2 regions of the Barrientosiimonas endolithica genome follow, and region 1 is predicted to be linked to the other one. Evidence: predicted binding sites of a transcription regulator. Region 1 holds the regulator's gene; the other holds the start of a gene.

What was found. Region 1 encodes HrcA, which represses chaperone genes, less so after heat shock. Its sites were predicted from a motif close to TTNGCACTCGNNNNNNNCGAGTGCNAA; they were not measured.
Region 2: a site for HrcA is predicted at 969-995, ahead of groES (co-chaperone GroES). Genes of this name have one in related genera too.

Annotation. Positions count from the first base shown of each region.
Region 1 covers NZ_AP027735.1:2,041,703-2,044,904, forward strand. The annotation lists gene QUE40_RS10305 (16S rRNA (uracil(1498)-N(3))-methyltransferase) at 1-410, opposite strand, end outside; partial or broken gene dnaJ (molecular chaperone DnaJ) at 407-1,539, opposite strand; gene hrcA (heat-inducible transcriptional repressor HrcA) at 1,536-2,561, opposite strand; gene QUE40_RS10320 (DUF3097 domain-containing protein) at 2,746-3,202, shown strand, end outside.
Region 2 covers NZ_AP027735.1:2,662,597-2,665,798, reverse strand. The annotation lists gene QUE40_RS19370 (ABC transporter transmembrane domain-containing protein) at 1-80, shown strand, start outside; partial or broken gene QUE40_RS19365 (ABC transporter ATP-binding protein) at 77-933, shown strand; gene groES (co-chaperone GroES) at 1,160-1,453, shown strand; gene groL (chaperonin GroEL) at 1,585-3,195, shown strand.

The sequences.
Region 1 (3,202 bases):
GCGCTGACCCACTTCGCGTGCGCCTTGGCCGCCCGGTCGCCGCGCCAGCGCACGATGCTGCGCTCGGCCTGCCAGGGCAGCACCCGGTCGACGCCGAGCTCGGTGGCGGCCTCGACCGCCTGCAGGTCGCGGCCGTCCTTGGCCAGGGCCTGCACGAGCACGAAAGTCGTTGCAGGAGAGGGCGATCGGTCGACCGACTCGACGAGCAGCACCAGCTCGTCGCGGCCGGTCTCGGCCACCGTCGTGGTCGCGACCGCACCGGTCCCGTCGGCCAGCAGCACCTGCTCCCCCACCCCGATGCGCCGTACGGTCGCGGCGTGCCGCCCCTCCGCCCCGTCGAGCACCACCCGGGTGCCGGGCTGCGCGTCGGCGAGCCGGGCGTACGGCAGGTGGAACAGCGGCGCGGTCACGCGCTACTTCCCCCGAAGGCGTCGCGGATGCGGCCGAACAGCCCCTGGCTGACCGGCTGGAAGGCGGCCTGCGGCCGCTCCTCGTCGCGCTCCTTGGCCAGCTGACGCAGCAGCTCCTGCTGCTGGTGGTCGAGCTTGGTGGGCGTGCGCACGTTGGCGTGCACCATCAGGTCGCCGCGCACGCTCGAGCGCAGGTGGGTGACGCCCAGCCCGCGCAGCGTGACGACGTCGCCGGGCTGCGTGCCGGGGCGCACCTCGACGTCGCGCGGCCCGTCGAAGGTGTCGAGCGCGACGGTGGTGCCGAGCGCGGCCGCGGTCATCGGCAGCTCGAGCGAGCAGTGCAGGTCGTCGCCCTGCCGCTGGAAGACGGGGTGCTTGCGCACCCGGACCTCGACGTACAGGTCGCCGTTCGGACCGCCGCCCGGACCGGCCTCGCTCTCACCGGCGAGCTGGATGCGAGTGCCGCTGTCGACGCCGGCGGGGACCTTGATGGTGATGGTGCGGCGGTCGCGCACGCGCCCTCGCCGGAGCAGTCGAAGCACGGGTCGGTGATGATCTCGCCGAAGCCGCGGCAGGCGCCGCACGGACGGGTGGTGCGCACCTGGCCGAGGAAGGAGTTCTGGATCTCCTGCACCTGGCCGGCGCCGTGGCACACGTCGCAGGTGCGGCGGCCGGTGCCCGGCCGCGCCCCGTCGCCGTGGCAGGTCGGGCAGACGACGGCGGTGTCGAACGTCAGGTCGGCCTCGCCGCCGAACACGGCCTCGCGCAGGTCGATCTCGAGCGGCACGAGGGCGTCCTGGCCGCGCTGCTGGCGGCTGCGCGGCCCGCGGGCGCCGCCCGCCGCACCGGCGCCGAAGAAGGCGTCCATGATGTCGGTGAAGGAGAAGCCCTGGCCGAACCCGGCGGCTCCGCCGGCCGCCATGGGGTCGACGCCGGCGTCGTACTGCCCCTTCTTCTGCGGGTCGGACAGCACCTCGTAGGCCACCGACAGCCGCTTGAACTCCTCGGCCGCCTCGGGGCTGGGGTTGACGTCGGGGTGCAGCCGGCGGGCCTGCTTGCGGTAGGCGCGCTTGATCTCCTCCGGGCTCGCGTCGCGCGAGACGCCGAGGGTGCCGTAGTAGTCATTCACTGGTCGAGGATCTCCGAGACGTAGCGGGCGACGGCGCGGACGGCCGCCATGGTCGAGGGGTAGTCCATCCGGGTCGGTCCGAGCACGCCGAGGCCGGCGACGCCGCCACTGCCGTACGTCGTCGTCACCACCGACGTGGACTGCAGCCCGGCGTGCGGGTTCTCGGCGCCGATGCGCACCGCGACGGCGTCGCGCTCGACGGGGTCGAGCGACTCCAGCAGGCGCAGCAGCACCACGTGCTGCTCGAGCGCCTCGAGCACGACACCGAGGTCTCCGGCGTCGACGCCCGTGCGCGCGAGGTTGGAGGTGCCGGCCAGCACCACCCGCTCCTCCCGCTGCTCGCGCAGCAGGTCGGTGAGCGAGGTGATGATCGCCTGCACGCTCGGCCGGTCGACGGCGGGGAACTCCTCCGGCAGGCTCGACAGCTGCGCGGTCGCCTCGCCGAGCACCTGGCCGTCGGTGACGGCGTTGATGCGGGCGCGCAGCTCGCCGAGCAGCTGCTGGCCGGCCGCGTCGGCCGGGTCCTGCGCCAGCTCGACGACGCGCTGCTCGACCCGGCCGCTGGACAGGATCAGCACCACCATCGCGCGGTCGATCCCGAGCGGCACCAGCTCGACATGGCGCACCGTCGAGCGGCTGAGCGAGGGGTACTGCATGACCGCGACCTGCTGGGTGAGCGAGGCGAGCAGCCGCGCGGTGCGGTCGACGACGTCGTCGAGGTCGACCGACTGGTCCAGGAAGGTCCGGATCGCGCTCTTCTCGGCGCGGCTCATCGGCTTGATCCCGCTGAGCCGGTCGACGAACAGCCGGTAGCCCGCATCGGTCGGGATGCGCCCGGCCGACGTGTGCGGCGCGGCGATCAGCCCGTCCTCCTCGAGCGCGGCCATGTCGTTGCGCACCGTCGCGGCCGAGACGCCCAGGCGGTGCCGCTCCAGCAGCGCCTTGGACCCCACCGGCTCGGAGGTCGCCACGTAGTCCTGCACGATCGCGCGCAGCACCTGCAGTCGCCTGTCGTCGGACATGGTCACCACCTTCGTCGGCATCGGGAGCGGCGGGCGCGCTCGCACCGGCCCGGGACCGCCCGAGCTGGCACTCTGCACACCCGAGTGCCAAGTCTACGTCCGGTGCGGCGCAGCGAGAAAACCACGCGCCGGCGTACGAGCGTGTCGCCCGGGCGGGTCTGCCACCCTTCCCTACCCTCACGGGGTGACTCCCGACCGCTACGGATCCGACGTGCTCGCTGGTGACTGGAAGGCGCCCCGGCGGGGCCGCTCGGCGCAGGTCGAGGCCGCGCGCGACCTGGTCGTCGAGGACGCCGACTCCGGCTGGGTCGGCGCCGTCGTGCGGGTCGAGAAGGCCGGCGGCATGCACGTGGTGCACCTGGAGGACCGGCGCGGCCGGGTCAAGGCGTTCCCACTCGGGCCCGGCTTCCTCATCGACGGCAAGCCGGTCGAGCTCACCGCGCCGCGCACCGACACGGCCGCGCTCGCCGCGCAGCGGGCCACGAAGAGCCGCACCGCCTCCGGGTCGGTGGCCGTGCCCGACGCCCCGGCCCGGGTCGCGTCGGCCTCGCGCATCCTGGTCGAGGGCCGGCACGACGCCGAGCTGGTCGAGAAGGTCTGGGGCGACGACCTGCGCGTCGAGGGCGTCGTGGTCGAGATGC
Region 2 (3,202 bases), 620 kb from region 1:
CGCGGTGGGCGCGATCGCGTACGCCAGGGGCTGGGTCTCGATCGGACAGATCACCACGGCGATCCTCTACACGGGGATGATCTGGGGCCCGTTCGACATGCTCGTCGCCACGGTCGACCGGGTGCAGGTCGGCATCGCCTCGACCGCGCGACTGCTCGGCATCTCCACGGTGCCGCGCGACCGCGACGAGGGGCAGGAGCGCCCCGACGGTGTCGCGCTCTCGGGGCGCGACCTGCGCTACGCCTACCGCGAGGGTCACGACGTGCTGCACGGCATCGACCTGGAGCTGCGCACGGGGGAGCGGCTCGCGATCGTCGGTCCGAGCGGGTCGGGCAAGTCGACGCTCGGGCGGCTGCTCGCCGGCATCCACGGCCCGCGCACCGGCAGCGTGCAGGTCGGGGAGTCGAGCTCACCCGGCTGCCGCTGCCGCTGCTGCGCCGCGAGGTCGCCCTGGTCACCCAGGAGCACCACATCTTCATCGGCACGATCCGCGACAACCTGATGCTGGGCCGCGAGGGCGCGAGCGACGACGAGCTGCTGACGGCGCTGGAGGCCGTCGACGCGCGCGGCTGGGTCGAGCAGCTGCCCGAGGGCCTCGGCACCAAGGTCGGCTCCGGCAACCTGGAGCTGTCGCCCGGCCGCGCCCAGCAGGTCGCGCTGGCCCGGCTGGTGCTCGCCGACCCGCACACCATCGTGCTCGACGAGGCCACCTCGCTCATCGACCCGCGCACCGCCCGCCACCTCGAGGGGTCGATGAACGCGCTGCTCACCGGCCGCACGGTCGTCGCGATCGCGCACCGGCTGCACACCGCGCACGACGCCGACCGGATCGCGGTGGTGATCGACGGGCGCATCGCCGAGCTCGGCTCGCACGAGGAGCTGCTGGCGCGCGACGGCGAGTACGCCGCGCTCTGGCGGGCTTGGACCACCTGAGCCGGACGTACGGCCGGTGCTCGGCAGACGAATTTCTGGCACTCGAGTTGACCGAGTGCTAACGCCCGCCTAGATTCAGTTCTGGCACTCGCCAGGGGCAAGTGCCAGCCCCGACCGCACAGCGCGACCCCCGCGACGGCGCGCCACCGGTCTTGGCTCTGACCCCGGGCGAGCAGGACGGATCCCTGCTGCTTCGCGCAGCGCACCTCACAAGGAAGGTCACACCGTGTCGGTGAACATCAAGCCGCTCGAGGACCGCATCGTCGTCAAGTCGGTCGAGGCCGAGCAGACGACCGCGTCCGGTCTGGTCATCCCGGACACCGCCAAGGAGAAGCCCCAGGAGGGCGAGGTCCTGGCGATCGGTCCCGGTCGCATCGACGACAACGGCCAGCGGGTGCCGCTGGACGTCAAGGTCGGCGACAAGGTCATCTACAGCAAGTACGGCGGCACCGAGGTGAAGTACGGCGGCGACGAGCTGCTCATCCTCTCGGCTCGCGACGTGCTCGCGGTCGTCGGCTGACGACTCCTGACTTCTCGACGCGCCCCGGGCGCCCCGTCCGGGTGCCCCGGGGCGTCGTCGTCCCCGCGGTGAGCGGCGCAGCCTGCGCCCGCCGCGCCCGAATCTGATCGACCCGAAAGGAAATCCACAACATGGCCAAGCAGCTGGAGTTCAACGACTCCGCTCGCAAGTCGCTCGAGCGGGGCGTCGACGCCCTCGCCAACGCCGTGAAGGTCACGCTCGGCCCCAAGGGTCGCAACGTCGTGATCGACAAGAAGTGGGGTGCCCCCACCATCACCAACGACGGCGTCACCATCGCTCGCGAGGTCGAGCTGGAGGACCCGTACGAGAACCTCGGTGCGCAGCTCGCCAAGGAGGCCGCCACCAAGACCAACGACATCGCCGGTGACGGCACGACGACCGCCACGGTCCTCGCCCAGGCCCTGGTCAAGGAGGGCCTGCGCAACGTCGCGGCCGGCGCGGCGCCCGGTGGCGTCAAGCGCGGCATCGACAAGGCCGTCGACGCGATGAAGGAGCGGCTGCTGCAGAACGCCCGCGCGGTCGAGGGCAAGAGCGAGATTGCCCAGGTCGCGACCGGTTCGGCCCAGGACGAGACCATCGGCGGGCTCATCGCCGACGCGTTCGACAAGGTCGGCAAGGACGGCGTGATCACCGTCGAGGAGTCCTCGAGCACGGTCACCGAGCTGGACTTCACCGAGGGCATGCAGTTCGACAAGGGCTACCTGTCGCAGTACTTCGTGACCGACCCCGAGCGCATGGAGGCCGTCCTCGAGGACGCCTACATCCTCATCAACCAGGGCAAGATCGGCTCGATCGCCGACCTGCTGCCGCTGCTGGAGAAGGTCGTCCAGTCCGGCAAGCCGCTGCTGATCATCGCCGAGGACGTCGAGGGCGAGGCCCTGTCGACCCTGGTCGTCAACAAGATCCGCGGCACGTTCAACGTCGCCGCGGTCAAGGCACCCGGCTTCGGCGACCGCCGCAAGGCGATGCTGCAGGACATCGCGATCCTGACCGGCGGTCAGGTCATCGCCGAGGAGGTCGGCCTCAAGCTCGACCAGGCCGACCTCGACGTGCTGGGCCAGGCCCGCCGCGTCGTCCTCACCAAGGACACCACCACGATCATCGACGGCGCCGGCGACAACGACGCGGTCGAGGGCCGGGTCAAGGAGCTCAAGGCCGAGATCGAGCGCACCGACTCCGACTGGGACCGCGAGAAGCTGCAGGAGCGCCTGGCCAAGCTCGCCGGCGGTGTCTGCGTGATCCGCGTGGGTGCGCACACCGAGGTGGAGCTCAAGGAGAAGAAGCACCGCATCGAGGACGCCATCTCGGCGACCCGCGCGGCCATCGAGGAGGGCATCGTCGCCGGCGGCGGCTCGGCCCTCATCCACGCCGCCGCAGCGCTGGACGACCTGTCGCTCGAGGGCGACGAGGCCACTGGTGTCGCGATCGTGCGCAAGGCGGTCGCCGAGCCGCTGCGCTGGATCGCCGAGAACGCCGGGCTCGAGGGCTACGTCGCCGTCGCGCGCGTCGGCGAGCTGGGCATCGGCAGCGGCCTCAACGCCGCCACCGGTGAGTACGGCGACCTGGTCAAGGCCGGGATCATCGACCCGGTCAAGGTCACCCGCTCCGCGCTGCGCAACGCCGCGTCCATCGCGTCGATGGTGCTCACCACCGACACGCTGGTCGTCGACAAGCCGGAGGAAGAGGAGCCGGCGGCTGCCGGCCACGGCCACAGCCACTGACCTCTCG